Regions from separate parts of the Paenibacillus sp. 2RAB27 genome, predicted to be linked through region 1. Evidence: riboswitches for the same ligand, from Rfam matches in the RefSeq annotation. Region 1 holds a riboswitch; each other region holds the start of a gene.

Region 1 (12,512 bases):
GCAAGCAGCAGCTCCGCTGGTAAAACGTATGAAGAATCGGTTCAAAGCAGATGGAAACTAGCTACGCCAATCCCTGAAAATGTGAAGCAAATTATCGTGCAAGATGCATCGAAAGTGGAGGAAGTTGCCACTGGGGTTGATTTTATTTTTTGTGCCGTTGATATGAAAAAGGATGAAATTAAAGCGTTAGAAGAAGCTTACGCCAAAACAGGAACGCCTGTTATTTCGAATAACTCAGCTCACCGCTGGACGCCTGATATTCCGATGGTCATCCCAGAAGTGAATCCAGCTCATATTGAAATCATTGCTGCGCAAAGAAAACGTCTTGGCACATCGACTGGATTTATCGCAGTAAAACCAAACTGCTCTATCCAAAGCTATGTTCCAGCGCTTCATGCATTGTTAGATTTTAAACCAACGAATGTGGTTGCTTCGACGTATCAAGCGATCTCAGGTGCAGGTAAAAACTTCACAGATTGGCCGGAGATGTTAGATAACGTTATTCCTTACATCGGTGGGGAAGAAGAGAAAAGTGAGCAAGAGCCGCTGCGTATCTGGGGCAATATCGTAAATAATGAAATCGTTAAAGCGAGCTCTCCGCTAATTACGACGCAATGTATCCGCGTTCCAGTAACGGACGGACATTTGGCAACTGTGTTTGCCTCTTTCGAGAATAAACCTTCGAAAGAAGAAATTCTTGCTCGCTGGTTGAACTACAAAGGACGTCCGCAAGAGTTGAATCTGCCGAGTGCTCCGAAACAGTTCATCACATACTTTGAAGAAGAAAATAGACCACAAACGAAGCTGGATCGCGAAATTGAGCGCGGTATGGGCGTTTCCGTCGGGCGTTTACGCGAAGATTCCATGTTTGATTATAAATTCGTTGGATTGTCGCATAACACGTTGCGCGGTGCAGCAGGTGGCGCGGTGCTAATCGCTGAGTTGCTGAAAGCGGAAGGTTATATTCAAGCGAAATAAGATCAAAACAGCAAGCATCTCGGATGCTTGCTGTTTTAATTTAATCATGGCTTGGGTAACGCTCCTGCAGAAATGTAACCGATTGGCTGATTAGAGCTTTTAAGATATCAACGTTGATATCTGCTACTTTATTGATGTATACACAGGCTTTTGCAGCCTCGTGCTTGCCGAACTGCATTAATAATTCTTCGCGATCGGTATCCCCTGTTGCAAAATACAAGCTGATTTTGGCTTTTCGCGGCGAGAACCCAACTAGAGGAGCATCGCCCTCATGACCGGATGCATATTTGTAATGATAAGTGCCAAAACCAATAATGCTTGGACCCCACATTTTGGCTTCATACCCTGTCACTTCTGTAAAAATATCTAATAATTGATAAGCGTCTTCACGTTTTTTAGCACTTTCCACATTTTCGATAAACTCAAGGACGCTGCTATCCGTTTCTTTCATTTTTGCTTCGTATGCCAATGTGAACACTCCTTAACGATGATACCGATGTGATGGCGAGTCATGATCATTTTACCAAAATATTGTTTGAAATAGAAACATTTATCAGGAAATGATCGTCTAATACATACGACTGGAATTGCATATAATCACGTGGGAGAAGGGTGGAAGTATTTCATGTGGACAAAGCGAAATTGGGTTCCAATGGTTCAATGTACGATTCTTAGTGTGGTCCTGATTACGGGGTGCTGTGATCGAAAGGGATTGGATCAATATGAAGGAGCTGCTCAGCTCCAAGAAGCGCCTAAACCGATGAAATCTGTATCTAAAGAAGATTTACAAAAATATACAAATCAACTAATTACGTTAGGGGCAGTTTTTGAAAAACATCAAGTCAGGCCTCAATCCTCTTATAGCAATGAGAAAGAAGCATTTCTGGAAGTGCGCCGCGTAGGCGAACATGCCAAAACACTCTCGGATGCAGAGAAGGCAAGTCTTAAACAATCCATATTTGAGGCGATCGGTGCCGAGTTTCCACTGAATATTTCCGTCTATACGATTAATGAGCAATCTGGAATGACTGGTAAAATTACTGCAATTAATGAGAAGGGTAGTTTTTTGGTCGTTTCATCCGATAAATTCATTGGTCAAGATAACAAAATGCCTGATGCTGCGTGGTATACCATGTCAGACGATGCACGAATTGAGTTTGAAGGGAAGAAGCTGCAATCGAATGAAGTTCAGATTGGAGATACCGTTAAAGTGTGGGCGGAAGGCATGATGTTGACGAGCTACCCTGGTCAAACAATGGGACTTCGCCTCGAGATCATCGCACATGGCAATGGCGCCGGTGATGCTAGTGGTAAGGTTACTGGAGTAGTTACAACTGGCGAAGGCGTTAACGTGGAGCGTATCATTGAAATTGATGGTGTGAAATATAAACTACTTCCATTCGCACAACTAAGAAAGGAAAGCGGCCCAGCACAATTCTCCGATATAACGGTTGGTAAGCTGGTGAAAATTTGGTTTGCTGGATATGATTTCGGTAGTGAGAAATTTGTGACAAAGGTCGCCGTGGATAGTTAGTTTCAAGGGCATTTAGTCGAGGTGGACAGAGAGAAATTATTGATTAACTGGAAAAACTCCAGCTATTTTGTCAGTTTAGGGCGAAATTTAGAATTTAGATGGAAAAAGTACTTCTAATTCTCTCGATTCAGTTGATTTCGGTGGTTATGTATGAAAATAGCTGTACTTTTTACAGTTATTTCAAATAAGGTGAAAAATAGCATAATATTAGCTGCATATTTTCCATCTATTTACATTAAGCAGAGTGCCTAGGCTGTTGCTGGGGCTTGGGTTGCTGGAGCTGTCGCTGTCGCTATTGTGGTTAATGTGATGATCTTGAATTACTCCAAAGGACGTGTTCGAATGAGCCAATCGAAAGAGATTGCTATTGACTTAACACTCGTGCAACAACTGATCTCTTCACAATTTCCACAATGGGCAGAGCTGCCTCTCCGACCTGTGGATTCAGCAGGAACAGACAATGCGATCTATCGGCTTGGTGATGATATGGCTGTTCGATTACCTCGAGCAGATTGGGCCATTGGACAAGTGGAAAAAGAGCAGCGTTGGCTGCCGAAGCTAGCCCCGATGATCCCGATATCCATTCCAGTACCTTTAGCAAAAGGCGTTCCCACCGAAGACTACCCATGGTACTGGTCTGTGTATAGTTGGCTCGATGGCGAGAATGCGACAGTTGGACAAGTAGACAGCTATAACCAAGCAGCAACAGTTCTTGCGCATTTCGTTAATGCTATGCAGTCAATCGATCCTACTGGTGGGCCAGCCTCAGGTTCTCACAATTCTGGCAGGGGTGAGCCTCTGGCGATGCGTGATGCGGCAGTTCGAGATGCAATCGCAAGCTTGAACACAATCATCGACCCTGCCGTGGCAGAGGCTGTATGGGACTTGACACTTCAAGCTCCCGTATGGCAGGGACAGGGCGTTTGGATCCATGGAGATTTACATCCGGGAAATCTTCTTATAGAACAGGGACGATTAAGTGCCGTGATCGATTTCGGTACATTGGGTGTAGGCGATCCTGCCTGCGACCTCATGGTTGCATGGACATTTCTCACGACTGAAAGCAGAGAGGAATTCCGCTCTTTGCTAACAGTCGATGAAGCAACATGGTCGCGAGGACGCGGCTGGGCGCTTTCATTCGGGTTAATTGCTTACGCTTACTACATAGATAAGAACCCAGGATTAGCCGCTATATCCCGACGTGCGATTGATGAGGTGCTTTGTGAGCATTTGACGCGATGCGAATAGCGCATCTACGTTCCCTTTGAATATATGTTTACGATGATTTGTAGATAGGAGAAAATACATCATGCTTACTGCCATCTTCCAAGGAATTCTTTTATCAGCAGGTCTGATTTTACCGTTAGGTGTTCAAAATGTATTTGTTTTTAATCAAGGTGTGACACAACCACGTTTAGTTAGGGCATTACCGGTCGTTCTCACAGCAGCACTTTGCGATACTGCACTGATTACTTTGGCTATTTTAGGTATATCCGTCGTTATTGTCACGATACCTGCTATCAAGTTCGTGCTTTTCGTACTAGGCATACTTTTCCTGATCTATATGGGGATTGTGACTTGGAAAAGTAAACCTGCCAACACGTCATCCGATGAAAAAGCTTTATCACCTAAGAAGCAGATCGCGTTTGCTGCATCGGTTTCACTCCTAAATCCTCATGCCATTCTGGATACGATCGGCGTCATTGGGACAAGTTCTATCCACTATGTTGGAAAAGAAAAACTGGTATTTGCAATTGCTTGTATACTTGTGTCATGGATTTGGTTTTTTGCTCTTGCTGTCGTGGGGAGACAGGTTGGGAAATTAGATAAATCGAACACATTTATGACGTATCTCAATAAAGTATCAGCGATAATCATGTGGGTGACTTCCGTTTATTTAATTACACAATTAATCTAACCAAATATGGCATGGTCGAAGAAATTTTTCTTGATTTTCACAGTTATGACCGAATATAATTAAGGGAATATTTGGTATGTGTAACTGGCGAAACGTAGATCACTACGGGGGAGCACATATTCCATAACAGCCGTTCGCCTGGGCAAAGTATTTGATCAATCGATCAAATACTTTTTTTATTTCAAGGAGGAGAATGGAATGGAACGAGCTAGAAATGTGGCAGTCCTCATTTATGAAAAGGTAGATCTATTGGATATTGCCGGTCCGTTCGATGTGTTTGGGGTATCGAGTAATTGGGGCAAGGATTTCAAGGTCTACACGGTGGGCGAAGAGCAAAAACCTGTGACAACAGTCAGTGGTCTCACGATTCTTCCCAAATACAGCTTAGACAATTGCCCATTGCCTGACATTTTGATTGTCCCAGGTGGTTTAGGATCGCGAACTGAAATGAACAACGCAATGATTACATCATGGATTAGCCATACTGCTGCTAGCGCGGAAATCGTCTTATCTGTTTGCACAGGTGCGCTCTTGTTGGCGAAAGCAAACTTGCTGGATGGATTACGAGTGACGACCAATCGAAATGCATTTGAATTATTGCGCGAAATTGCACCACCTAGTGCTACGATTGTCGAAGATGTAAGGTACATTGATAACGGGAAAATTGTAATGTCCGCTGGGGTTACCGCGGGATTCGATGCTGCTCTTTATGTCGTTGCTAGACTATTTGGTGAAGAGAGAGCCCTCGCTACTGCTTCAAAGATTGAGTACCATTGGCGCAAAGACGAGTTTACCGCAGCGCTGCAGCAAAAGGATTTATTTATGATAAGGAAAGCACAAATAGAAGATTTAGATGCAATTCAGAAGTTGTTTGTTGAAGCAGCTCAGTGGATTCAATTGTCGAAGGGATTCACACAGTGGAGAGAGGATTCTTTTAACAATGCCTATTTAACAACTTTTATAAATGATCAAGAAGTATTTGTCGCGTGTCAGAACGGTGAGTTGATTGGTTGTTTTTCCATCCAATGGCATTTCGAAGAGATTTGGGGAGACTTGTTCCATGATGATGCTGGTTACGTACACCGTTTAGTCGTGTCCCGAAAATATAAAGGAGAGGGTTTCGGCAGCAGGTTTCTAGCTTGGTCAGCAGATTATATAAAGAACAAAGGCAAAGGCTGGCTGCGTTTAGACTGTATGGCAGATAATCCAACACTGAATGACTATTATCGCAGCCTTGATTTCATTCATCGTGGTAGATATGATGGCCGCGGTTGGAGCGCTAATTTATATGAACGTGAAATTGAATAAGTAGTGTAATCGCATATCTAATAAAGCTGTCCTACAAGTAGAATTATCTACTTTGAGGGCAGCTTTTGCTTTCTGCACGTGAGAAAATCGATCTTTGATCTGATAAATCAGTAAATCGTTCTATGAAATAGCGGATTTTGTTCCTTGAATGGTTGAGGGAAAGTTCTTAGAATGGTAGGGCTAGTTGTCGCAGGCGTAACCATTGCCAATTTAGGGAACTGTAGGAGCCAAGAGTGAGTGTATCTTGCGGCGTCCTCTGGGTTGTTCTCTTTCCAGATCCCTGTATGGTAGACTAAGAAAATATTTGATACTGAACAGCGAAGCGAGGGATATTCACGTGACGTTACTAAACTGGTTTTCATCTTTAACATTAAAAAATCGCCTATTTCTGGCTTTCATCGTACTTATTCTTCTGCCATTCTCCGTCTTGGATATTTATAATTTCCAAAAAGTGAAGCTCAATCTACAACAAAAAACGAGTGAACAAAGCCTCGTACAAATGAACAAAATGAATGAGTCACTTGAAAGTCTGCTCGCCACAACGTTTAAGACGATTACGATGTTTGAGCAAGATTCATCCGTCATTTCCGTGTTAAAGCAGCCAGAAGCGGTCGATCAAATCGTGAATCAGCGTAAAATTGAAGAACGTTTTCGTTCGGTGACGAATAGTCTTTTCATCTCTAGTCCACCCGTTTTCTATACGATTGTTGATTTACTCGGTAACGTGTATACTTCATTCCCGCCAGCGCAGCGCTTAGATTATGAAGTGATTCGGGCAAAACCTTGGTTTACAAGTGCTTTATCAGCTTCTGCACCGTATCAATGGCAGTTGGAAAGCAATGAAGTGCTATTTGATGTTAACAAAAGCCCGCAGCTCGTAGCTATTTCTACTCCTACAAGGGATGCAGATGGCACCATTCGAGCAATCATCCACATCGCGGTGGACTACGAAAGTTGGTTTAAATCAGCTACGAACGGAAGTCCAACTTCCGAGCAGTATTATTTGATTGATCAAAGAGGAAACGAGATCGTACATTCTGGTGCTGACAAGTCAGCCATGGCATTGGAGTCACCGATCATCGATCGGTTGCTTACGGACGGTTCCAGTAACGGCTTTTTCATACAAGGGAGTACGTTTATCAACTATACAGTTGTACCCTCTTTCCATGCTTATTTAATCAAAACAGTGCCATCCCATGTACTCTTTGCTGAGCTTCGATCGATTCAGAATGCCTATATGGGCACGCTTATTATTTTCACAATCGCTTTTATGATCATCACGTTTCTTATCGCTTCCGCGGTTACGCGTCCACTTCGACTCATTCAAGCTAAAATGCTCGATGTCGTACGGAAAGATCTGAAAGTAAGACTCCCTGATCAAAGATACGGCGGGGACATCCAACCCATTGTACAAGCATTTAATCAAATGATTGCTGATATGAACGGACTCGTACAACGCTTAAAGGTTGAGGAACGGCAGAAGGAAGCCAGTCGATTCCAAATGCTGCTTTCACAGATGAATCCTCATTTCTTGTTGAATACATTGAACACAATACGCTGGTTGGCATTGGAAAAAGGGGACAACGCAATTCCGAAAATTTGTGTGTCGTTTGGCAGATTGACAGAGGCTGGACTGAAGCTCGATGTAGATCTTATCCATTTGGAACAAGAGCTAGAGCTTGTCCGAGGATATGTCTATATCCAACAATTCCGATATGATCAACAATTTCAAGTTGACTATGTGTATGCCGATGACTTGAAATACGCACTCGTTCCGAAACTTAGCCTTCAACCAATCGTGGAAAATGCGATTTATCACGGAATTTCGCAGATCCAAGAGAAAGGTCACATCTCGATCCATGTATTCACGAAAGACTCTAAACTTACCCTTGAGGTGGTCGATAATGGTGTCGGTCTCGAATATAGCGAAGGGTTGTCCAAAAAGGACCATAACGGCATCGCTTTACAAAACTTGAGAGAGCGTTTAGCTCTCCTTTTCAAGAAAGAAGCGAGTCTTGAGTTCGTTCCAGTATCACACGGTTGCATGGTTCGTATCCAGCTTCCGCTCCTCATGTCCACACCTTACCAGAAAGGAAGTGATCCCCATGTGGACCGTTCTACTCGTTGAGGATGAAGTTTTCGTTCGACGGAAAGTGAAAGAAACGATGCGTTGGAAGGAAATGGGCTTCACCATCATTGGGGAAGCAGGTAACGGCTTGGAGGCGATGGATAAAATCCGGGAATGCCAACCGGACGTTGTCATCACAGATATTGTCATGCCGCTGATGAATGGCGTGGACTTGTTGAAACAAGCGCGGAGGGAAGGCTTCACAAGCCGTTTCGTCATGCTGACGGTTATGAGTGATTTCGAAAACGTTCAGCAAGCGCTGGAGTTCGGCGCGACTAGTTATATGCTCAAGCTCTATATGGATCATGAGACATTAGCAGAGACGATGAGTAAGGTTGAAAAAGAGCTAATCGACCGTAGAAGTGCCGAAATACGAGAAGCTGAAACGGTGTATCGTAAATTGTGGAAGTTAATGGTGGGGGGAGCCCAATCCCCGGAAGGCAAGGAAAGCGAGATTGAGATCCCTGGTGTTCAAGGACGCGATTTGAGCATCATCGCGGTGCAACACGGACGACCTACATACACACGAGTAGATTTCTTCGCACTTCATTTAATAGAAAACGATGTGGCCTCTGCAGCCGTCTGGCATTTGCTGACCATAGACGGGGTTAGCTACCTATTTATGTGGTTACCGACAAATTCGCAGTTCTACATGCCTTCAGAGCAAGCTTTGCCAGTTAGCCTAATCTATACGGAATTAATCCCAACTGCACACCTCCTAGAAACGTGGAAAAGCGTTCTAATTGCATTGAATATGGAGTGGTACAATCCCACATGCAGTGCGAAACTATGCACTTCTGCAGGCACACCTCTGCGTGAAACTGCGGATACGTGGGGGTTGGAGCATAAAATCTGGCATAACTTGGAGCAGCTAAGATGGGATGCCGTTGTTGGAGCAGTGAATGAGCTGTGGGGGAAATTCGAAGTTCAGCATGCTCCGCAGCAGCAAGTGAAGCAAGCAGCCGCGAGAATTGTCCATTTGTGTGCGAGAATATCTCAACTCAGCACGGTTGATGAAGAGGAGTTGCTCGCATCCGACCATCATCGTCTTAAATCTGTTTTCTTGGCTCGTCTGGAATCACATTTCAAACACTTGAGCGCATCTCGCATTCCTATTTCTGATCATCCTGAGATCAACAAGATCATTTCCTATTTGCATGAACACTATGTAGAGGAAATTACATTAGACACCTTGGCAAAGCTAGTTTGCATGGATGATAAATATGTTAGCGGTTTATTTAAGAAGAAACTGGGCGTAAGTATTATTCAATATTTGCATCAGATTCGAATCGAACATGCCCAAAGATTGCTGCGCGAAACGGATCGAACGATTAGTGAAATTGGTGAACGAGTTGGGTTCGCGAATGATAATTATTTCATTAAAATTTTTAAACGATTCACTGGCGGGACACCTGCAAGCTTCAGAAACCGAACATAAACACTTTTCGTGATTTTTCGACAATGTGACTTTTGTTCTATGAAATCATGGATTCTGTTTCTTATTCGCATTCGTAATGGGTGATAAAGTAAGTACTGTAAGTAATCAATTGCAGGAGGTCAAACCAAAATGACAAAGAGAAAGAACACAATGATGCTCGGTGCACTAGCTCTTACTTTAGGTCTTACAGCATGCGGGAATACATCAGGTGACTCAGCCTCCAGCAGCGCCAGTACTACTAGCCCTAGTACTACAGCAGCAGCCACTGGCAAGGTCATAAAGCTGAAAATGTGGGGCGGCGTTCCGCCAGAATCAGGTCCTCAAGCGGTGGTTGACAATTGGAATGCGAAAAACCCAGACATTCAAGTGGAGTATGAACGCTATGTGAATGACGACGCAGGAAATCTGAAGTTAGATACGGCATTGCTCACGGGTCAAAGTGTTGATTTATTCGTGAACTATTCAGGCACAGCCTTGAAGAAGCGTGTGGATGCTGGTGTAGCGTTGGATATGAGCAGCTATACCGATTATAACATTGAACAGAAGATGGGCTCGACGTCGAAGGATTGGCAAGTTAATGGTAAATATTACGGTATTCCAACCGTTAAGAGTACGTTCTTCGTGTGGTTTAACAAAGAGATGCTTGATCAGGCGGGACTTAAAGTACCAACGTCCTGGACATGGAAGGATATGCAGGATTATGCTACGAAATTGAAAGCCGATAAGCGCTTTGGACTAGTCCAGCATTTAGAGTCATTCCCAGATTCCTTGGATTCCGCATTGACTCACGATGGGTACACGAAGAAAGATGGCAGTTCGAATCTGGATAATCCATTAATGGGTACTTGGTTAGATACTTTGAATACCATGATGAAGGACAAGAGTACGCCAATGCTTGGCGAACAGTTGACAACCAAGATGCCTGTAGAAACGATGTTTCTGAAAGGTGAGAGCGCCATGCTGAACGCAGGATCCTGGATTTTCCGGAATTCAAATAACTTGAAAGATAATCCAAGGACGTTCAAAATTGCATTCGCGCCTGTTCCGAGACTAGATAGTAATGAGCAAAATGGCATTGGTCGTGGTGGTTTAGGTGATTTCGTTTCGATCAATGCGAAGACGGCTAATAAAGATGCAGCATGGAAGTTCCTGAAATGGTATGCAGACGGAGGATTACTGCCACTTGCTTCCGGCGGACGAATTCCATCTTCCAAGGATGCGAATGTTGAGGATGCTTTGAAGTTACTTTTAGGTGAAAATGAGAGTACGTATGATATTCCTTCTTTGAAATATGTACTGTTCGAGAACAAGACGCCAACGTTTACACGTAACCAGCCTCAACAAGTCATGGACCTCCGCAGAGAGGAATATGAGAAGTTTTTCTTAGGCAAGCAAGATACTGCAACAACGCTGGCGGCTATGGTCAAACGGCATAATGAATTTATGAAAACAACCAAATAAGTAGAAAAGCAGGGGGAGTGGCTTCGGCTGGTTCCCCTGTATGCATACTAAGGGAGGTTATCGGATGTGAAGAAAAACTGGATGGCCAGACAAAGTTTAACCGGCTATTTATTTATTGCACCAAACATGCTGGGTGTTCTCCTCTTTTTTATTGTACCGGCGATTTTCTCTTTCGGCCTCATTTTCACTAATTATCAATTCGCCAATCCCAATTATCACTTCGTGGGCATTGATAACTTCAAACGTCTACTCCATGACGATCTTTTCTATGTTTCACTCCGAAATACCGGGTGGTATCTCCTGTCAGTACCCATTTCCATCATGCTTGCGTTTCTTGTAGCACTCGTCTTGAACAAGCATGTGTATGCCAAAGGATTGCTTCGAGCCATGTATTTCCTACCGTACATTACAAGTGGTGTGGCTGTTGCTTTCGTATGGATGCTATTGTTTCAACCTTCAGAAGGACCGATCAATCAACTGTTAAAAGCAATAGGCATGTCGAATCCACCGGGTTGGCTTTCTACAACGGAAACGTCCATGATGGCTATTGATATCATCTGGATCTGGTTCATGCTCGGTTATAATATGATTATTTATTTGGCAGCCTTACAGGAAATATCTCCGGAGCTGCTTGAAGCTGCTAAAGTAGATGGTGCTAGCGGTTGGGTAAAAATCAAGTCCATCATTTTCCCAATCGTCAGCCCGACGACGTTCTTACTACTCATTACTGGTTTAATTATGACCATCAAATCGTTTGGATTGATCCAAGCCATTACACAGGGTGGTCCTGGGAATAGTACGACAATTTTATCTCTATTCGTCTACAAAAATGCGTTCGGCTATTATGAAATGGGCTACGCATCTACGATATCTTGGGTTTTGTTCTTAATTATTGCGGCGATTACATTCGTTCAATGGTTTGGGCAAAAGAAATGGGTTCATTATTAAAATAGTAGACATCATGTTAAAGATAGCCGATTCATCGGCGAATAATTGAGTAGGAGGTAACCTCTATGGCTACTGTGCAATCAGACATTAGGGCAAGTGCAAAAGCTCGAACCAAGAGGCGGTTTCCGCTCCCAACCCTAATCAAAGTAGGAACGACACTGATCATGTTTATCCTTGGTCTGGCTATGATTATGCCATTCATTTGGATGATCAGTACGTCTTTTAAATCGCCGGCTGAAGTATTTGAATACCCCATCCGCTGGATTCCTTCCCATTTTAATATGGAGCATCATATCCGAGTTTGGACAGGCAGCATGGGCTTTGCAACTTACTATATGAACTCCATTAAGGTAGCGGTAGTCTGTACAATTGGCGCGACATTACTCTCGTCATTGGCTGCCTACAGCTTCGCCAGAATTACGTTCAAAGGCAGAGATACATTGTTTCTCATCTACTTATCGATGATGATGATTCCACCTCAGGTTTTGTTCGTCCCGAAATTCATTATGTTTGAATGGGTGGGTATCTATAATACGCTTTGGGCACTTATTCTGCCTGGCATGATTTCTATTTTCGGTGTATTTTTAATGAGACAGTTTTTCATTCGGATTCCATCCGAAATCTCAGAATCGGCCTTCATGGATGGAGCCGGTCATTATCGCATATTTCTTCAACTGATGCTTCCTTTAGCTAAACCGGCAATGGCTACGTTAGCAATCATCGATTTCTCTTGGCATTGGAACGATTATGAGAACGCTCTCGTGTTTCTGACAGATCGTAAGTTATATACCATTCCATT
Region 2 (7,615 bases), on a different contig from region 1:
ACGAATCTCGTGACAAATTTATAAATGCCAATTGCTCCATATCATTGAGAAAATCAGGCTTCCGCTCCATCATACACATGCCAACGTTTAATAATCGCAGCTTCTTCAGCTTCATCATTTCGATCGGCAATTTACGAATCGAGGTATATTGTATCGTTAACTGTTCCAGTTTCTCAAGCTCTCCAATTTCTGCTGGTAATAAGTTTAGACTGATTTCTTCCTTCGTCTTTATTTGATATCCCGGAGTCGGTCGATCAAAGCTTCCGCATTGGATGCAAAGTACTCTTAGATTCTTCAACTTCGCGATGGATGCTGGAATATACGCCAAATCAGCTGTTTGGATTGTCAAGCTTTCAAGCTTACTTAACTCAAACAACCCCTCCGGTAAGTTGTAAAGATCTTGTTCAAAAATGACTAGTTCCCGCAGCTCCGAAAGCTCCCGAATTCTCTCAGGCAACTCCGTTAAATGATGTCGACTAATATACAGCCTATCCGTTTTATGTTTAATGGCATCGTCTAGTAGACGATCAAAGTCCTTGTGAGCCTCTACTCTTAGAAAAAGTCCTGTCATTTGATCCATCAATCCCATTGCTTCTTCCTCAGTTACATCCATCCCATACTCATCTTCATGGACAATTGAGTAAAGGTAGTCTCCACCACCTTCTTTCAAGAAACATAAGTCTTCTGGAAGTTTAGGGAATATCCAATCCGACAACTGATTTGCCATCTGTTTCAGTAGATACCCGCTTTCTTCACAACTTCTATACAAATAATAAGATCCTGCGGTATAAAAAGCATGACTGCGATATTCTTTTTTAATTTGGATAACATCTTCGATATTCTCGCCTTGGATGATGATTGTTTTCACCAAGTAAGGCTCTAACGCTACTAACACGCTTGTGTATTGCTTCGGCTCCCCATCTGCAAGATGCCACAGTCTTTCGCTAAGCACAAAACATTCCGAGTTTCGTATCGCCAAATCAATGACTTGTGCGTAGGCATCTCCTTTGGGATCTGTATGCATTCTCATTTGTTGAATCTCCATTTCAAATCGTAGTAATAACGCCAACACAATCAGGAATTATGACTATTTGTCCCTTCCAACAACTTAAAACAAACTCACTACATATTTTACCATAATTAGGAATCTATTTTCGGGAGAAAATAAATAGACCCCCAGCTTCATGCTGAGGGTCTTCATTCTACTTAATCCCATACTCCCTTTTAAACTTAAAAATCTCATCAACCGCCTGGCGATACCCACCTGATTCTCGAAAAGATTCGCTTATTTTTGCAGCAGCAGTCAAAAATGAGGAGTCAGTTAACACCTGATCCACCGCTTCCCTTAGTTGTTCAGCACTCAAAGTTTGCATTTGCAAGGTCACACCTGCTCCGATACTTTCGACTTGCTTAGCAATCATCGGTTGATCAGCGCTTTGTGGGATGACAAGGAGTGGAACTCCGTAATAGAGCCCTTCATGCGTACTATTCATACCACCATGTGTGATAAATAACTTCGTGTTGGGCAGCAATTCGGTTTGTGGAACATAGGGTTTCACAGTAAAGTTAAGTGGAATTTCCCCTAAGTCAGATATTTGAACGTTTTTCCCAATTGACATGACAATGGTATGTTCCGTATTCCCCAAAGCTTCCATACAAAGTTTATAGAAATTAATGGATCGGTTAAACACGGTTCCCAATGAAATGTATATTGGTTTTTTCGCTTGGATTCCTTCAAAATCATTGCTTTCTGAGCGTAACCGCGTTGAAATCGATGGCCCTACGAATCGATAGGACTGATCGAACGATTCTCCATTCGGTTGAAACTCCCTCGTGGTATACACGATTGTAAGCGTTGCAGGATTACAACATACTTCATAAGGAGAATGGATCTCTACATCATATTTTTCCTTCACCATCATCGTCAGGTTTTGAAATTGCTCATAAATAGGCTGAACAATTTCAGAAGGGAAGTTATTTAAAAAATGTTCCAACTCCTGATCAATGGATTCTTTGGACTGCGCAAAAGACGTACAAGAATTAATTGCAGGAAGCTTAAGCAGCTGACCAAGTATACGTCCACACCCGAACATGGAATCATGGATGATATAATCAAATTTCTCATCTTTGATCTGTTCGAGCACGCTAGGTATAACAATGTCTGCAGTAAGTAATAATCCGTTAACTCTCTCCAACAAGTAGTTTCTTCCACCTGAGATGAAAGCTTTTATAAACTTTTGGTCGTCAAATGTTCGTACGGTAGCCCCCGTCTTTTCAATTCGCTCTCTAAACGCTTCTATGCAAAAGTACACGACCTCTTCGCCACGGGAAATCAGCTCCTGCACGACTCCGATCGTGGGATTGATATGTCCCTCTGATCCACCATTTATAAATAAAATGCGCGCCATTTCTACCTCTCCTTATGCTAGATGAACAACTCGCTCCTCATAACCATTACTGCTTGGCCTGAAAGTAGAACTCTGTTTTCATGTAAACTAATTTTTAGTATACCGCCTCTTGCGGACGCCTGATACGCATACAAATCTGTTTTATTTAATTTTTTGCCCCAATATGGCGCAAGACCACAATGTGAAGAACCGGTTACGGGATCCTCATCTACACCTACTGCTGGGAAAAAACATCTCGAAACAAAGTCATAATCTTTCGATCGACTTGTCACATTGATCCCTCTAGTTTGAATCGTCCGCAACAAAGAGTAATTAGGACTTAGACGCTTAATGATGTCTTCAGATCCAACTTCAATGAAGTAATCGAATCTATTCCGTCCAACATATAGAGGATCAATTTGAAGTGCATCCATCAATTCTGATGGATATTCACATGTGCTCACAGGTTCCGACGGAAAATTAAGTTGAATCCAAGCATCTTGCTTTATTGCAGTTAATAGCCCACTTCTGGTAAAGAAACTTGCTTGTTGGTTCAGTGGTAAAATGCCCGTTGCCCACAACATATGCGCGCTAGCCAATGTAGCGTGTCCGCACAAATCCACCTCAGAATTAGGTGTAAACCATCTAAGCGAATACCCGTCTTGCTGAGGAAACAAAAAAGCTGTTTCTGACAAATTCATTTCTGAAGCAATTCGTTGCATCAACTCTTCATCAAGAGGTTTAGAAGTTAAACAAACTGCAGCAGGATTTCCCTTGAATACTTGATCCGTGAAAGCATCCACAACATAGATTGTCAAAGCCAAAATAATCCCACCTTTCTTCTTTTTCGTCTTTCGAAAATCTGCTCCGAATTCAAGATGTCCTCTGCTCAGCAAAGCCCATCCGACACATCGAATACTGAAAACTAGATTGCTGAATTTTATCCGATAGATCCCATAAATTTGTTAGGAGCCGTACTTCAATATTTCTTTTAAAAAGCTCACCGAATAGATCCTTTATTTCAAATTGATGTATGGGAACTTGTGATTTCTCACTCACATAGTAACCCGCTCCAAGATCTCGCTCATAGAAATCTGATGAATCAAATTCATAGATATATAACGTTGTATTCTTCATGATTTCAAACCATTTATGCTCAATCGCTACGACGTGATTCATTGCATTTGAAGACAAATAGTTCCTTTTATCTTCCTCCGTAGTTGCCTCATTGGCATAAAAAGTAACTCTCGGACAGTTCCGAGGCGTTAGGAAATTGGGGAAACATTTATCATTAATCGCCCATACTAAGCCTTTGGTTGGGTCCAGATCTTTTCTTGAAGGCAGTCTAGGATTGAAAATAGAAATATCTTTTTCTTCACTGACGTGAAACAATTTCATCTAACTCCCCCTTTTTCAACCTCAACTACACTAACTTTTCTGCCGCATCGACGGTGTGTTTCAACAAGGTGGCTATCGTGACAGGTCCTACTCCTGCAGGAACAGGGGTAATTGCGGATGCTCTTTCCTTACAAGCCTCATAATCAACATCCCCAATGTTGCCTTCGTTATACCCCGCATCCAACACGACGGCCTCTTGTTTAATCCAATCCCCTTGCACAAATTTCGGTTTCCCAACTGCCGCTACCACAATATCAGCTAACTGTACCATCTCTACTAAATTCGCCGTCTTTGAATGGCATATCGTTACTGTTGCATTCCGATTGAGTAACATCAGGGAAACAGGTTTTCCGAGAATGGGGCTTCGCCCTATAACAACAGCGTGCTTGCCTTCCATTGAAATGCGATAATAATCCATAATAGCAAGAATCGCCGCCGGTGTACAAGATGGGAAATCGGCAAAGCCGAAAGCATTTTGAGCAAACCCGAGCGTCGTGACACCATCTACATCTTTCCCGATACCGATCGCTTCAAAGGCAGCCCTTTCGTCAATATGATGAGGTACTGGGTGTTGCAATAAAATCCCATGGACACTTGGGTCAACATTCAGTTTCTGAATTTCAGCAATCAAATCTGCTGTCGAAGTATGCTCGGGAAGTTCAATACGAATCGACCTGATACCAAGTCGTTTACATGCATTTCCTTTCATTTTCACATAAGTAGCTGACGATGGATCACCACCGACCAGAATCGTAGCCAAGCAAGGAATGATTCTCTTCCCAGCTAATAGATTAATTCTACTTTTCAGCGCCTCTTTCATGTCTGTTGCCACTCGATTACCATCCAAGATTACGGTTTCCGCGCTCATCTTATCATTCCTCTCAAGTTAGGTTCAAACATAAAGAGGTAAGGGGATTTCCCCTTACCTCTTGCCCAGGCGTACGGCCGTTATCGATATGCTCCCTCATGGTTCCCCATGCTCCGCCAGTCACACATCGTTTATTAGTTCCTCTATCATAGCAATGTATGCCAATATTTTCAATTGCTTTGCACGAACATCATGACAAAGTTGCAGGTGACATAAAGAACGAATACCACATATTCGTCATGAAGACATCAAGAACTACGAAGTAAAACATCTCAAGTCCAACATTTCGTTCGGCCAAACCTTTTCTCCATAAGCGGGTTAACCAATAAGAAATTGCTGCAAACAGAACAAGTAAAATCAAGCTAACCCATACCGATTGCAAGAAATCCGGCATCACCTGCAGCGCAATCGGTTTCCGGTAATCGCCAATAAATAACGCTTTGACAATGAGATACATCGCCATAGATATGCCAAAGTGCCGCTTCGCATGCTCGTCATAATGATATTGCCAAAATACACTGATCACGATTAAATAAAGGCCAGGCAATAGAATCCATTTTAAGCTAATTAGTGCCGTTAGTACGCCAATCCCCCAAAATAGTGGTAAATTCCCAGCAGCTTGTTGGAAGTCCTCTGCATGAATCCTGTTCATTCGCTCCGCATAAGGAAGCTGATCAGTGGCATAGTAGACCCGATACGTCTCAGCGTTTACAGCATCGAGCCATATAGCTAGTGAACTCCCTTTGTTCGAAGCAAACATCGGATACACGGCAAAACCGCCGAATTGGCTAATCCGCGTAGCATTCAACATTTTACCATCCTGAAAGCTAATCGTGTACACCTCTTGACTCGTTTGACGCCTATTTTTCTCATACACTGACGAAGCGACAAGCGTTTTTTCACCAGTAGATGACTGCGTAAATGTAGGATGCAAAATGGTATCGGAATCGTTCCCCTTCGTGACAGGAAGATTAAGGACTTCATCATATATCTTATCCGGTTGATTCGCTGGGAAAGTGAGCATATGTAAGGTGCTTTTACCTGATTTGCGTGAGCTCGTTGTATACGCGGTAATAAATGTAGAACCATCCAAACCTAACGCCATATCATCTAAGCTGCTCGTTGCATAATCCACGTCCTTCAGTTTCATCTGCACAAGCGGCTTCAAAGACGTCTCTTCTAGTTTCACGTAGTGAAAGGATTCGCTGCCATCTTTATTGACGGCGTAAACAAGAGATAGGCTGCCCCCAGAGGTATCCTTTACACCGTGAATTTGTTTCACATTCGCTATATCAAGTTTCGTCCATGTAAGCTTGGCATTCGGATGAAATTCACTGACATACAGCGTTGAATCATTGTATGCGAGCATAACGCTATTCCCTTTGGGGCCAACCACTGTTTGCACACTTTCGATCTCGTTCTCCAAGAGTGTGTTCTTCGAACTCCATGAACCACTCTTCCATTCACTCGCATACAGTTTATTGCCGTCCCCGATCCAAATCACATGATCCTTATCTATCATCTTATAGCCACGGATACTGCCAACGTCTGGTAAAAGACGACTCTCCGAACGATTACGTCCCTCTTCATCAATCGTAACGATTTCTATTGTTTTCCCTGCCAAATAGGTGAAACTGCCATCATCAAGCATTTGTACAGGTTCACCATAGGTGGCCAACTGTGGTAATTCCGTTGCACGCCCGAATGGTTCTGGATATGGCTTCACATTTTCATTAGCTAACATGAAAGACTGAATGATTCCGATGATGACGATGACTGCTAGAAAAGGTACATAAGTAAGTAGCTTCCATCTTGCTTTTTTCAATTCTTAATACCTCCAAACCTTATTTGAAAAATAAAAAAGAGATGCTCATTTAATTTTCCACAGGTCAATAACTGCCTACGCCAATGATATCATTGATTCCATTATGCTTCACTAAAAAAATAAGAGCGGAACGGTCCATGATTTATCATGGACCGCCCGCTCATTCATTGTAAGGGTATTCGAATTCTCAATCCGCTATTTCAAAAATAGAATCCACAATAATCGGCAGGTTATCTCTAAGTGAAACAGCGCCGAAGACCGATCGGGCAGACTTCCCTTTTTCGCCGAACACATCCAGCATCAGATCCGAACATCCATTGAGCACCAAATGATGCTCTTCAAATTCAGGAACAGCATTCACGAATCCTTGTAGTTTGACAACTTGTTTAACGTGCTCCAGAGAACCTAAGGCAGATTGCAGAACAGCAAGAATCTCGATACCTGTTAATCTAGCAAAGTGATAACCTTCTTGTGTTGTGTACGCCTGTCCCAATTTCCCTTTAGAATTGCCGGATGGACCCTTGCCAGAAACATATAGTAATCCGTTCACTTTCACAACATTCACATATTTCGCTGTGGGTTCACTTGCCTTAGGAAGCGTGATTCCAAGTGACTCTAATCTTTGTTCAATGGTATGTTCCGGCATGGTAAAGTCCCCCTAAATGAATCTATTCTTCGTGTACCCTTCCATTATTTACAAGCATTCATCGTATTCCTTACAATCACAGGCCCTAACTTCCCCGTTTTGGAATTCGATAAACGAACCTCCATCGTACTATTCGTTACATCAGCCGTTATATCATCAATCCTACCAGCCCACGTCGGACCGCCTACTTCAGGGGTTGGGAACAGTTTGAAACGCCAGCTGATCTCATTTGGAATAAAAGCAAACCCTTCGTACCCATCATAATTTCCCGCTGCAGACGGCACTGGTAAATGATTCGCATGGATGCTAATACTTGTTCGTGGAAAACTTGGTGTTAGCTTCACTTTGTAAACGAGCGCTGCCCCCTTGGCATTCACTTGATCCGCAACGACAGATTCAAGAACGGCACTACATGGCATCAGTACTTCGGCATCACTTTGAACGGGATGAACCAAGACACTCCCAACCATCCACACAACCACCATCATCTT
Region 3 (12,512 bases), on a different contig from region 1:
ATGAGAAGCTGGATGATGAGATGCGCGAAATGGTCAAAATGGAGATCGACGAGCTTAGCGAGCAATCCGCTAAACTCGAAGAACATCTTCGCATCTTGATGATGCCGAAAGACCCTAATGATGACAAGAACGTCATCGTGGAAATTCGCGGCGCGGCAGGCGGCGATGAAGCTGCGCTGTTCGCAGGCGATCTCTACCGGATGTATACGCGTTATGCGGATGCGCAAGGTTGGAGAACGGAGATTTTGGATGCATCCGTGAATGATTTGGGCGGATTTAAAGAAATTATTTTTATGATTACGGGTAAAGGTGCTTATAGCAAGCTCAAGTTTGAGAGCGGTGCGCACCGTGTTCAACGTATTCCAGTAACGGAATCCGGTGGACGGATCCACACCTCCACGTCGACGGTTGTTGTTATGCCAGAGGCAGAAGATGTGGAAATCGTGATCCACGATGCGGATATTCGCGTAGACACATTCTGTTCCAGTGGAGCAGGCGGTCAGTCCGTTAATACAACGAAATCCGCTGTGCGTGTAACCCACGTACCAACGGGTATCGTCGCAACGTGTCAGGATGGTAAATCGCAGAACTCCAATAAAGAGTCAGCGCTTCGCGTACTTCGTACGCGGATTTCAGATAAATTGCGTGAAGAAGAAGAAGCGAAATATGCCGGCGAGCGTAAAAGCAAAGTCGGAACGGGCGACCGTTCAGAGCGTATTCGTACGTACAACTTCCCGCAAAGCCGGATTACCGACCACCGTATCGGCTTGACGCTTCACCGTCTAGAGACAGTTCTTAACGGCGATATGGCGGAAATTGTGTCAGCGTTAACCATTGCTGCACAATCCGATGCCTTAGAGGCGATGTAATGACGATTGCAAACATGAGTGTAAGAGAAGCCTTTGTGAAGGCTTCTTCTTTTTTAACGGAGCAAGGCGTCGCAGAGGCTTCGTCTTGCACAGAGTTATTGTTGCAGCACCTCTTAGGAGGCTGCACGCGGACTGAACTGCTGTTCCGCTGGTGGCAGGAACAGATGCCGGTAGAGCTGGTCGCGACGTGGGACCAGCTCGTTGCAAGGAAGGCCGCGGGTGAACCGGTGCAATACATCACCGGTGAGCAGGATTTTTTCGGCCTTCCCTTTGAAGTTGGGCCGGCCGTGCTGATCCCGCGGCCGGAGACCGAGCTGCTCGTGGAAGCGATGCTCCACGAGGGCTCGCGTCTGTACCCGCAAGGCGCTCCACTCCTTGCGGATGTGGGCACCGGGAGTGGCATCATCCCGGTGACGATCGCGCACGCGCGCCCTGCGTGGCGCGTGGCGGCCAGCGACATCTCCGCGGCAGCGCTGGAGATGGCTCGCAAGAATGCGCAGCGCCACGGGGTGGCTGCGCGTGTGGAGTGGCTCGAGGGCGACCTCCTCGAGCCTTATATTGAGCGCGGGCTCGCGCCGGATATGGTGGTGTCGAACCCACCATACATCCCGGATGGCGACCTGCCTGCGCTGATGCCTGAGGTGCGGCTATTCGAGCCGCACACAGCTTTGTTCGGCGGTGCCCTCGGACTCGACCTGTACCGCCGGATGATCTCGCAGCTGCACCGGCTGCCACGAATCCCGACCGTGGTCGGGTTCGAGGTGGGCATCGGGCAGGCGGAGGCGGTTGCGGCGTTGCTGCGCGCCGCCACGGATTGGTCGGAGATCCGCTTCGTGCAGGATCTCCAGGGGATCGATCGCCATGTGATCGCGATCCGCTCCATGGAGTAGCCGATTTCCTTCTAGAATCGGCTGCTTTCTTTCCGCCTTTTTCCCTTGGCGGACCAACTCTATCATTTTACAAAAATAATAGATTCATAGGTTTAGCCCCACCCACTATTGTCCATACTGGCTAGTAGACATTCACTGCCGCATACTGCGGCATCATCAGAAGATGGAATGTCTGGAATGCCCTCAAATTGGTTGCACCAATTTCGAGGCTTCCATAACGCTGTCCCTGTTTAGGACATCGTTATTTCAGGATAGAAGACGGGAACGGGAAAGGGGCTACTCTCCATGGTTAAGAGAACGGAGCGCCACTCAGTTAAGAGCTTATCATTCATTGTTTTTGCACTTATACTTATGATTATGTGTTGGGAATCCAATCGTACGAATGCGGCGGTTATTTCGCCTACGATACCTGAAGAATCGATTCGTTTGCGTATTCTAGCAAACTCGGATTCTGCGCAGGACCAAGCTTTAAAACGCGAGATTCGCGATGCGATTATTGCTCGTATGGCAGATTGGGTTGCCCAACCCCATTCCTTGGACGAGGCGAGAGCTGTTGTGAATGCGCATTTGCCTGAATTCGATCAACTCGTTGGCGAGATGATTGCCTCCCGCGGCTACAACTACCCGCATACAGTGGAGCTTGGTGTTGTCCCTTTTCCAACCAAAATGTACGGAAATGACGTCTACCCAGCCGGTTATTATGAAGCATTGCGTGTTGTGATTGGTTCTGGTGAAGGACAAAATTGGTGGTGCGTCTTATTTCCACCGTTATGTTTTGTAGATTCCGTATCAGGTGAAGCGGTTGCTTCGGCAGCAGTTGTAGTGGCCAAAACAACGGATGAGAACGGCAAGGAAAAGCAACCGGTTAAAGAAGATAAGGCTAAAACTAGCAAGGACAAGGCTGCTTCCACAGAGAAAGTTGTAAAAAAAGACGCTAAAGCTGAGGTAGTAGCAGCTTCAATTGCAACTTCCACGACCGAAGAGCCAGCTCAACCGAAAGTGAAGTTCTTCATTTGGGAAATGTTTAAGGCGATCTTTTCGTGGTTTAGCTAATTTTATTTCATACAAGTAAGGATGAGAGTGATAGTGACAACCTATTGGAACGTGAATCAAGGCGAACAGAGAGCGTCAGCCCAGGATATAGCAGAGGCAGCGAGTCTCTTGCGACAAGGGGATACCGTCGCTTTTCCGACTGAAACGGTTTACGGACTAGGTGCCGATGCGACGAATACCGAAGCGGTTTTACAGATTTTTGCCGCAAAAGGGAGACCCTCCGACAATCCTCTAATCGTACATATCGCTGATGTGACGCAGCTCTCAGGCCTTGTTCAGCCAGATAGTCTCACACCTTATCATCAAGCGCTTATGAAGGCTTTCTGGCCTGGACCATTAACCATTGTGCTACCTGTACGTGCAGGTAGCCTTTCGCCGTTCGTTACAGCCGGACTGCAAACGGTCGGTATCCGTATACCTGATCATCCAGTGGCCCTACAGTTGCTGCGAGAAGCGGGACTTCCGATCGCAGCGCCGAGCGCGAATAGCTCGGGTAGACCGAGCCCTACGCTGGCATCGCATGTGCGTGATGATTTGGATGGAAAGATTGGCGGGATTGTAGACGGTGGTGCAACAGGTGTCGGTGTAGAATCAACAGTTATTCAACTTGTAGGCGGTGAGTTATACGTGTTGCGGCCAGGTGGTGTGACTGCGGAGCAGTTGCAGGAGGTTTTGTCAGACGTGCATATTCATGTGGCTGAACCAACAGAGGTTGAAGCTGCGGATACGCCTCGGGCGCCAGGTATGAAGTATACGCACTATGCGCCGAAAGGCTATATGCACATCGTTCAAGGGGACGACCAGCTGGAAGTCTCAGCATGGATTCAACGCGATATCGATGCCGCGAAGTCACGGGGAGAGTCGACGGGGATTCTCACTTTTGAAGAAAGAGTAGGTGGATACCGAGCGGATCTCGTTGTCGCATGCGGTTCCTTATCACAGCCAGAAACAATAGCTCGAGACCTTTATGCCGCACTGCGAACTTTTGATCACAAGGGCATTAGCTATATTGTTGCAGAAGGTGTTCCAGATGCAGGGATTGGCAGCGCCATTATGAATCGACTACTCAAAGCAGCGGGTCATGAACGGGTCCGCCTCTAAAATATAAGCTTTTATAAGTTTCACGCACTAAATTGTCTTATATTTCTGGATAAACGCTACCGTCCAAGAAGGACGGCGTAGCCGTTTATTGTGATTAGCATGATTCCCAGTTTGTCCGCATATCTTGAGAAAGAATCGTGGACAAGGGGGATCGTGCTATGCTCGCATCTGGGGTACAAGTTGGGGAACTCATGACAATTGGAATAATGGCGATTGCTTTGGGTCTAGATGCTTTTTCATTGGGAATTGGCATAGGGATGAAGGGCATTCGTTTGATTGATATTTTGAAAATTAGCATTGTCATCGGCCTTTTTCACGTGCTAATGCCATTGATGGGGATGTTTATGGGGCAGTATGTCTCCCTCCTTCTGGGGAATGTCGCTACGGCGGCAGGGGGATGTTTACTTATTTTGCTTGGCGCACATATGGTATATAGCTCGATACGCGGGGAAGAGGCTTCGGCCTTTGATCATCGAACGTTATGGGGGCTTATTATTTTTGCCCTCAGTGTTAGTATAGATTCCTTCTCAGTGGGCGTTTCTCTTGGGATGTTTGCCACGGACATTGTGCTTACAGTACTGATCTTCGGTCTATTTGGCGGCTTGCTCTCGATAGCGGGCTTACTGCTAGGCAGACGAGTTAGCGGTTGGGTTGGGGAATATGGTGAGGCATTCGGTGGACTTATTCTATTAGGGTTTGGGATCAAGTTTTTACTATGATACAATACGGGTAAGTACGAACGGTGATATAGCCGTTTATTCCAGGGAGGATTTCATGTTGCGAATTCTATTTGTCTGTACAGGAAATACGTGCCGCAGTCCGTTAGCTGAAGGTTTGCTGCGTATGAGGGTGCATCAAGAGGGGCTTGCGGCGGAGGTCCGTTCGGCAGGTGTATCTGCGATGACGGGTGGTCCGATCTCGCGAAACAGCCAGTCACTTCTTCATGAAGCGGGTTTCAAGGAGTCGATTAGTTCGCTAGCGATTAGTGCTGCGGATCTCGATTGGGCTGACCTGGTCTTGACGATGACGACTGGGCATAAACGTACCGTGATTGGGCGCTTTCCTCATGCGGTCGAGAAGACATATACGCTCAAAGAGTATGTAGAGGACGATGCTCGCATTCTCAAGGCGATTGAAGAGCGAGAGCAGCTTGCGGCAGAGTTTCAGCTCAAACAAGCGCTATCTCAGACGGTAACTGTGGAAGAAAGAAGCCGCTTGTATGCGTTGGAAAACACGATTCCAGACTATGATATTTCGGACCCCTATGGCGGGTCACTAGCCGATTATCGGTATACAGCCGAGGAAATTAGTCGGAGTCTAGATAAATTGGTGAAAAAAATACGTTAGTCTTCCAAGGCTAACACAGACGTTTGTTTTTTCCATCAAGGTCCTTAGTGGGATAGGTCAATAGAGCTTTACACATCGCTGGGAATGCGATAAAATACAAGTAACAAGCAAGACTCAATGTAACTGGCGACGAGTGGGAGTAACCACAATGGAGCATTGAGCTATACGGCCGGTCGCCTGGGCAAAAGAGCAACGCGCGTTTTTTAGCGTGTGCGCTCTTTTTTTCGTTTTTGGTGAGCTTTGGGATATAATAGGATGGTCGAATTCGAACAGTCAAAAAGGAGCGTTTTATTCATGAAAATTGCTTTAGGTGCAGATCATGCAGGCTATCGTTTGAAAGATGTTATCATTCCTTTTATTGAATCATTAGGTCATCAAGTGATCGATTTCGGATGCAGCTGCGGCGACTCCGTCGATTATCCGGATTATGCACTTCAAGTTTGCGAAAAAGTTGTATCGGGAGAAGCAGATAAAGGTATTCTGCTTTGTGGAACTGGCATTGGGATGTCCATTGCTGCCAATAAAGTTCCGGGAATTCGCTGTGCACTTGTGCATGACCTCTTCTCCGCGAAAGCGACACGTGAACATAATGATACGAACGTGCTAGCGATGGGTGAGCGAGTTGTTGGACCTGGGGTAGCAGAAGAAATCGTCAAAATCTGGTTGGAAACCGAGTTCTCGGAAGGTGTCCGCCACAAGAACCGCATCAATAAAGTGCAGAGCATCGAAGATCGTTTCACGGTACATCCCTAGAAATGAGGGAGCCCCAATGACAGATTCTATGTATGAACCTATCGCAGAAGCTTTGGAAGCGAATCTGCGTGAGCTGGTAACTGTCGGTAGCTTACGTCCCGGTCATATCTTGGTGATCGGTACGAGCACGAGTGAAATCCTCGGACATCGGATTGGGACATCGGGCACGTTGGATGCAGCGAAGCCGATTTTCGAGACGGTTGCGCGCATTTGCGGCGAGTTCGGGCTGCATGCGGCGTTTCAATGCTGCGAGCATTTAAACCGTGCGCTGATTGTGGAAGAAGAGTTGCTGGCGCTGGTGCCGCAGCTTGAACCTGTATCTGTAATTCCCGTGCCGAAGGCCGGGGGTTCGATGGCTTCCTACGCGTACAGACACTTCGCGAAGCCGGTCGTTGTCGAGACGATTCAGGCGCATGCAGGCATCGATATCGGCTCAACGCTGATTGGGATGCATCTGCGCAGAGTCGCTGTTCCCGTGAGGCCGCCGGTGCGCCATATTGGCCAGGCTTATGTCACGATGGCATTCGCGCGGCCGAAGCTCATCGGTGGTACTAGAGCTGTGTATTCCGCGGATCTGGCGGATCAACTTTATCAACAAGCTGCACCTGATGCAGATTGCTAATTACATGTTAACTATCATCTTTAGGAGGAATTCCATATGACAAACTTTTTGAGCAAGCAAGATCCGAAAATCGTAGAAGCAATGAACCTTGAGCTTGGCCGTCAACGCGACAAAATTGAGCTAATTGCTTCCGAAAACATCGTGAGCCAAGCGGTTCTTGAAGCTATGGGTACTGTACTTACGAACAAATACGCAGAAGGTTACCCAGGCAAAAGATACTATGGTGGCTGTGAGTACGTAGACATCGTGGAAGACATCGCTCGTGATCGCGCGAAAGAGCTTTTCGGTGCTGAGCACGCGAACGTTCAACCACATTCCGGCGCACAAGCGAACATGGCTGTTTACTTGGCTGCGCTAAACCCTGGTGACACGGTTCTTGGTATGAACCTTGCGCATGGTGGTCACTTAACACACGGTAGCCCGGTTAATGCTTCCGGTATCCTTTACAACTTCGTAGCTTACGGCGTAAGCGAAAAAGATTTCCGCATCGACTACGATGATGTTCGTAAAGCAGCTTTCAAACATAAGCCTCGCATGTTAGTTGCTGGTGCAAGTGCGTACCCGCGTACGATTGATTTCGAAGCTTTGGCTTCCATTGCTAACGATGTAGGCGCATTGTTCTTCGTTGATATGGCGCACATTGCAGGTCTAGTTGCAGCTGGTTTGCACCCGAACCCAGTGCCACACGCACATTTCGTAACAACAACAACACACAAAACGCTTCGTGGTCCTCGTGGCGGTATGATTCTTACGAAGAAAGCTTGGGCTGCAGCAATTGATAAAGCGGTATTCCCTGGTTCCCAAGGTGGTCCTTTGATGCACACGATCGCAGCGAAAGCTGTATCTTTCGGTGAAGCTCTTCAACCGGACTTCAAAGTATATGGTCAAAATGTAATCAACAACGCACAAGCTTTGGCAACAGCTCTTACAGCTGAAGGCATCAACCTTGTTTCCGGCGGTACGGACAACCACTTGATGTTGGTTGACTTGCGTAATCTGAACATCTCAGGTAAAGACGCAGAGCACGTTTTGGATGAAATCGGTATTACAGCGAACAAAAACGCGATTCCTTTCGACCCAACTAGCCCGTTCGTAACAAGCGGTATCCGTTTGGGTACTCCGGCTGTAACTTCCCGCGGCATGGACGAAGAAGCGATGAAAACCATCGCGAAGGTTATCGCGCTTACGTTGAAAAACCCGAAAGACGAAGCTACGCTTGAGAAAGCTCGTGGCATGGTGTCCGATCTAACGGCGCAATTCCCGCTTTACCAAGGTTTGACTTACTAATAGCTACTTTTGTAGGGCCAGCTCTTTGGAGCTGGTCTTTTTTTGTTTCTACCCAACCTGGCTATCTAGAGCTTCCACTCAGAGATCCAGCTCCCTTTTCCGCAAACTAGCTTTCCTTGACGCCTTCCATCATCCTCGACTTTCACCTAATTTGGTTACCTTCACCTCCCCCTCCATATGACTGCTGCAACCCCAAAACTATCTCTCCCTAGCCACTTTACACATATTTCACCTTCATCTCCAAGCCCCTGAATTAACTCCCCGCCTGCATCTGACACATCCAACCATCTCCGGCCTCCCCGCAAACTAACTGGATTTTCTCCATCTATTTGAAGCGGATTTTTTGAATCTGAAGGATTAAATGTATTTCCTGTAGTTAAATTCCCTCGATTCGCTCGATTCTGCAAGTGTGGGATAAATTAGATGTACCTTTTCCATTTATTCACGAAAACACGTCAGAATCGAGCAAATTAGCTGTAGTTTATACATCTAAACACGAATCTTCAGTCACAAGTCGCTCACCATGCGTCCACCAGCTGTCCACCAGCCGCAAAACAACCACAATCCAGCCTCAATCCTACGCCAAATGTTTAGTACACACCAATCCGCTAAACATACATCCCAAAACCCCAAACCATCTTACGAAAATATGAAACCTTTCCGCGCGGCAAACGCTTTACACTGGTTTTGTACGAATGTAAACACTTACACAGCTAGGAGAGGTGTACATGAATTTTCAGGAGATGCTTCGGCCAGTGCCGGCTAGGGCGAAGTTCGAGTTAGAAGGATGGCATGTTTGGTGTGGATCGATGACACGAGATGCGGAGGGGAGGTATTACTTGTTTTATTCGCGTTGGCCGGAACGTGCTGGTTTTGGGGCCTGGGTCACGCATTCCGAAATCGCCTATGCGGTTGCGGATAATCCGCTGGGCCCGTTCCACCATGTGGATACGATCTGGACTTGCAGAGATGGCGCAGCGAGCTGGGATCGGGATGTGGCACACAATCCAGCGATTTTGCACCACGGTAACCGTTATTACCTGTATTACATGGGGACGCATGGCCCTGATTTTGATCTCGACCAACCTGCCGATGATGCAACATGGTGGGCGTATCGCAACCATCAACGTATCGGCGTTGCGGTGGCCGACCATCCAACAGGTCCATGGATCCGTGCGGCGTCGCCGGTGCTCGATGTCTCGCCAGGAGAGTGGGACGGACTCATGACGAGCAATCCCACAGTTTGTGAGACTATGGATGGTCGGATTTTGATGATGTACAAAGGTGTGGCCGAAGGTCCTCCGCCAAAGGGCGGGGCAGTTAATGCGGGCGTAGCCTTCGCCAATCATCCGCTAGGACCGTTCAGTAAGCAGCCAGAGCCAACAGTAACGAACCCAACGAATGATTGGGCGGTAGAGGACCCTTACGTATGGTGTCAGGGCAACGCGTACTATGCATTGATGAAGGACTTTCAAGGTTATTTTACGAAATCTGAACGTGGTTCTGTGGCCTTATTTGAGTCATCAGACGGCATTGTGTGGCGGCCATCGCGACATGTACTGGCTTTTGATCTTCAAATTCCCTGGGCTCATCAGGCTGCACAATCTGTCCTTAGACTGGAACGCCCCCAGCTATGGTTCGATGAGAGCGGGTTGCCTGCCATCCTGCTGTGCGCTGTACTTGAACGGGAGGGAAGCCGATCGTATAACATCCGAATTCCATTAGGAGGAGTTTTAATGAAGCCGTCTCCCCAGTAGGAGACGGCTTTCAGGTTTCCGAAGATTTTAGACCATCTGCCAAAGATATGAAAAGGATCGCCCCTTCCGCGGCGCTACAATAAAGGTATAACAAACAGAGAGAGGAGAGGCAGCTCATGCATCGAACGATGAATCTACTGCGAAGATACGGTGTCATGTATACCCTGTTAATTCCGGGCTTGCTGTACTTTGCGGTATTCAAATATGTGCCGATGGTGTACATCGCCGCTGCATTTAAGAACTACAACGTCCTGCAAGGACTCTGGGAAAGCCCGTGGGTCGGCTGGCAGAACTTTCAGCTATTTTTTGATGGTGTATACTTCAAACAAATTATCGGAAACACCATTCTGATTTCGTTTTACAAGCTCGTTTTTTCATTTCCAGCACCGATTATTCTGGCGCTAATGCTCAATGCCGTTACTGGGGCAGGGTTTAAAAGAACCATTCAAACCTTGACCTACCTGCCTCACTTTCTATCATGGGTCATTATTTACGGCTTGCTGGTGGCTTTCCTCGCACCTGGAACAGGGCTTGTTAACCAATTGTTAACCGCCTTCCACTTAGACCGCATATCCTTCTTAACGGAGTCTGGTCTGATCCGAACGCTTATCGTAACGACAGACATTTGGCAGTCAGTCGGCTGGGGAGCCATCATTTATTTGGCAGCGCTCACAGGTATCGATCCAAGCCTATACGAAGCAGCAACGATGGACGGCGCGTCTCAGTCCCGTCAGTTATGGCATATTACCCTTCCGGGTATTCGCAACGTCATTATCCTCATGCTCGTGCTGCGGCTCAGCGCCATTCTTGATGTTGGTTTTGATCAAATCTTCATCATGCTCAATCCGCTTAATCAAGAGAAGGCCGATGTTGTCGAGACATGGGTATATCGGGTCGGTTTACAAGAGGGACGCATTGGACTTGCTACCGCTGTCGGGTTGTTTAAATCAGTAATCGGCTTCGTGCTTGTACTTGGTGCGAATCGGATTGCCAAAAAATTCGACGGACAAATCTGGTAGAAGGAGGAATCATCCATGCGTCATATGACAACAGGCGACCGACTCGCCCAAGGCGTTAACTATTTGCTGCTCAGTCTGCTCGCTGCTTCCTGTGTATTACCGTTCCTGTATGTCATCAGCGTTTCGCTAACACCGATATCGGAGTTCATTAAGAAAGACGGACTGGTCATTATCCCGACGCACACCACTTTGACAGCTTACCGAGAGATTATGCAAGGGGGCCGGTTACTCGATGCCTACCAAGTTACCCTCTTTCGTGTCATTGTCGGTACGCTGCTGAATTTAGTGTTCACTGTCATTACAGCTCTTCCGCTATCGCGCAAGGCGCTGCCTGGTCGAAGCCCGATCCTGCTTTTCATCGTATTCACCATGCTGTTCAACGGCGGTATTATTCCGGGTTACTTGCTCGTGAAAAATGTAGGACTGCTCGATTCCGAATGGTCACTCATCATTCCTGGATTAATCAATGCGTTCTATCTCATGATTGTAAAAAGCTTTTTTGAACAGCTGCCAGAGGCCATTGACGAGGCTGCTCGTATCGATGGAGCGGGTGAAATCGCCATCTTGGTCCGAATCGTAATCCCGCTGTCTGTACCGATTATCGCGACGATTGGCCTTTTCTACGCTGTGTGGCACTGGAACAGTTACTTCGATGCCTTGCTCTACATCAACTCTCCAGAGAATCAGCCTGTGCAGCTATTCCTCCGGCAGATCTTACTCGCCTCTGTCGCAATTAGCGGGGACGCAGCAGAAGCTGCTAACTCGGTGAACCCCATTTCGGTCCAAATGGCGTCCGTCGCCATTACAACGTTACCGATTCTGGTTGTGTATCCGTTCATCCAGAAGCATTTTACCCGAGGTGTTCTGCTAGGCTCTGTGAAGGGTTAATGCGGAGCCAAAATCGATGATATCTAGAGGCAACTCTCGATATAGCATGTATAATAGACTAAAGGGAGAGGTTCAAGATGAAAAAGAATCACGCAAGTGCGCTGCTTAGTATGACTGTAATCCTAGGGGTTGTTGCTGCAGGTTGCAGCAAGGCTGAGAATACGGCTTCACCAAGCGCGAGCGTTGCCCCCTCTACTGGAGCCACGCAATCGGCTAAGGCGGTGGAAGCTGACAAGAAGTATAAAGTTAGCTTTTATAATACAGTTGGTTATCGGTTAACAACGCCAATGCCAGCGAAAGAGCAGGATCCGATTCGTCAAATGATCGAGAAAGACAATAATATGGATCTCGATATGATCATGGGCGGTGAGAACTGGAAGGATAAGCTCAACTTGCTGATCTCGTCTAATCAAATTCCGGATATCGTCTCTTTTCCAGACCGTGCCTCTGCGATTAAATATTACGATCAAGGCTTGCTTGCCGATCTCGATGATTTGTTGAAGGAGTTCCCAGAGCTTCCGAAAGCATTCGACCCTTCGCGCCTTGAGCCTATGAAATATAAAGGTCATACGATTGGTTTGCCAGCTTCCGAAGCCGTTGGTGGCGTAAATGGTTGGTGGATCAACAATACGTGGCTGAAAAAGTTGAACCTGGCGGTTCCGACGAATCCACAAGAGTTACTCAACGTTATGAAAGCGTTCACGTTCAACGATCCAGATGGCAATGGCAAGAACGATACGTATGGCTACGTCGCTATGCTGCCGAAAGACGGCTCACTTGGATACAGTACGAGTGGTGCGCAAGGCTTCCAACAGATTTTCTGGATGTACGGTGTACAGCCTAACTTTGTAGATGTGAAAGACGGTAAGGTTGTTGTCTACAACACCGACGCGAAAACGAAGGAAGCACTGACGTTCATTAAAGAA

The links. Region 1 has a riboswitch for ZMP and ZTP ahead of AB4114_RS21370 (GNAT family N-acetyltransferase). Riboswitches for the same ligand answer to the same signal wherever they lie in the genome.
Region 2: another riboswitch for ZMP and ZTP. It lies ahead of AB4114_RS34260 (bifunctional 5,10-methylenetetrahydrofolate dehydrogenase/5,10-methenyltetrahydrofolate cyclohydrolase); the one in region 1 lies ahead of AB4114_RS21370 (GNAT family N-acetyltransferase).
Region 3: another riboswitch for ZMP and ZTP. It lies ahead of rpiB (ribose 5-phosphate isomerase B); the one in region 1 lies ahead of AB4114_RS21370 (GNAT family N-acetyltransferase).

Annotation. Positions count from the first base shown of each region.
Region 1 covers NZ_JBFRGR010000016.1:127,179-139,690, reverse strand. Annotated here, with positions in the region: gene asd (aspartate-semialdehyde dehydrogenase) at 1-978, shown strand, start outside; gene AB4114_RS21390 (DUF1801 domain-containing protein) at 1,019-1,429, opposite strand; gene AB4114_RS21385 (DUF3221 domain-containing protein) at 1,604-2,512, shown strand; gene AB4114_RS21380 (aminoglycoside phosphotransferase family protein) at 2,855-3,760, shown strand; gene AB4114_RS21375 (LysE/ArgO family amino acid transporter) at 3,822-4,430, shown strand; ZMP/ZTP riboswitch at 4,501-4,581, shown strand; gene AB4114_RS21370 (GNAT family N-acetyltransferase) at 4,629-5,738, shown strand; gene AB4114_RS21365 (cache domain-containing sensor histidine kinase) at 6,076-7,866, shown strand; gene AB4114_RS21360 (helix-turn-helix domain-containing protein) at 7,844-9,304, shown strand; gene AB4114_RS21355 (ABC transporter substrate-binding protein) at 9,434-10,765, shown strand; gene AB4114_RS21350 (carbohydrate ABC transporter permease) at 10,832-11,713, shown strand; gene AB4114_RS21345 (carbohydrate ABC transporter permease) at 11,878-12,512, shown strand, end outside.
Region 2 covers NZ_JBFRGR010000059.1:194-7,808, forward strand. Annotated here, with positions in the region: gene AB4114_RS34240 (leucine-rich repeat domain-containing protein) at 1-1,030, opposite strand, end outside; gene AB4114_RS34245 (macrolide family glycosyltransferase) at 1,203-2,408, opposite strand; gene AB4114_RS34250 (PhzF family phenazine biosynthesis protein) at 2,426-3,211, opposite strand; gene AB4114_RS34255 (DUF6886 family protein) at 3,261-3,785, opposite strand; gene AB4114_RS34260 (bifunctional 5,10-methylenetetrahydrofolate dehydrogenase/5,10-methenyltetrahydrofolate cyclohydrolase) at 3,811-4,653, opposite strand; ZMP/ZTP riboswitch at 4,710-4,787, opposite strand; gene AB4114_RS34265 (hypothetical protein) at 4,844-6,478, opposite strand; gene AB4114_RS34270 (RidA family protein) at 6,666-7,124, opposite strand; gene AB4114_RS34275 (hypothetical protein) at 7,169-7,615, opposite strand, start outside.
Region 3 covers NZ_JBFRGR010000033.1:28,666-41,177, reverse strand. Annotated here, with positions in the region: gene prfA (peptide chain release factor 1) at 1-869, shown strand, start outside; gene prmC (peptide chain release factor N(5)-glutamine methyltransferase) at 869-1,759, shown strand; gene spoIIR (stage II sporulation protein R) at 2,045-2,812, shown strand; gene AB4114_RS29040 (L-threonylcarbamoyladenylate synthase) at 2,846-3,913, shown strand; gene AB4114_RS29035 (manganese efflux pump MntP) at 4,072-4,632, shown strand; gene AB4114_RS29030 (low molecular weight protein arginine phosphatase) at 4,688-5,260, shown strand; ZMP/ZTP riboswitch at 5,370-5,450, shown strand; gene rpiB (ribose 5-phosphate isomerase B) at 5,555-6,013, shown strand; gene AB4114_RS29020 (TIGR01440 family protein) at 6,030-6,635, shown strand; gene glyA (serine hydroxymethyltransferase) at 6,672-7,922, shown strand; gene AB4114_RS29010 (glycoside hydrolase family protein) at 8,651-9,679, shown strand; gene AB4114_RS29005 (ABC transporter permease) at 9,796-10,698, shown strand; gene AB4114_RS29000 (carbohydrate ABC transporter permease) at 10,714-11,586, shown strand; gene AB4114_RS28995 (extracellular solute-binding protein) at 11,664-12,512, shown strand, end outside.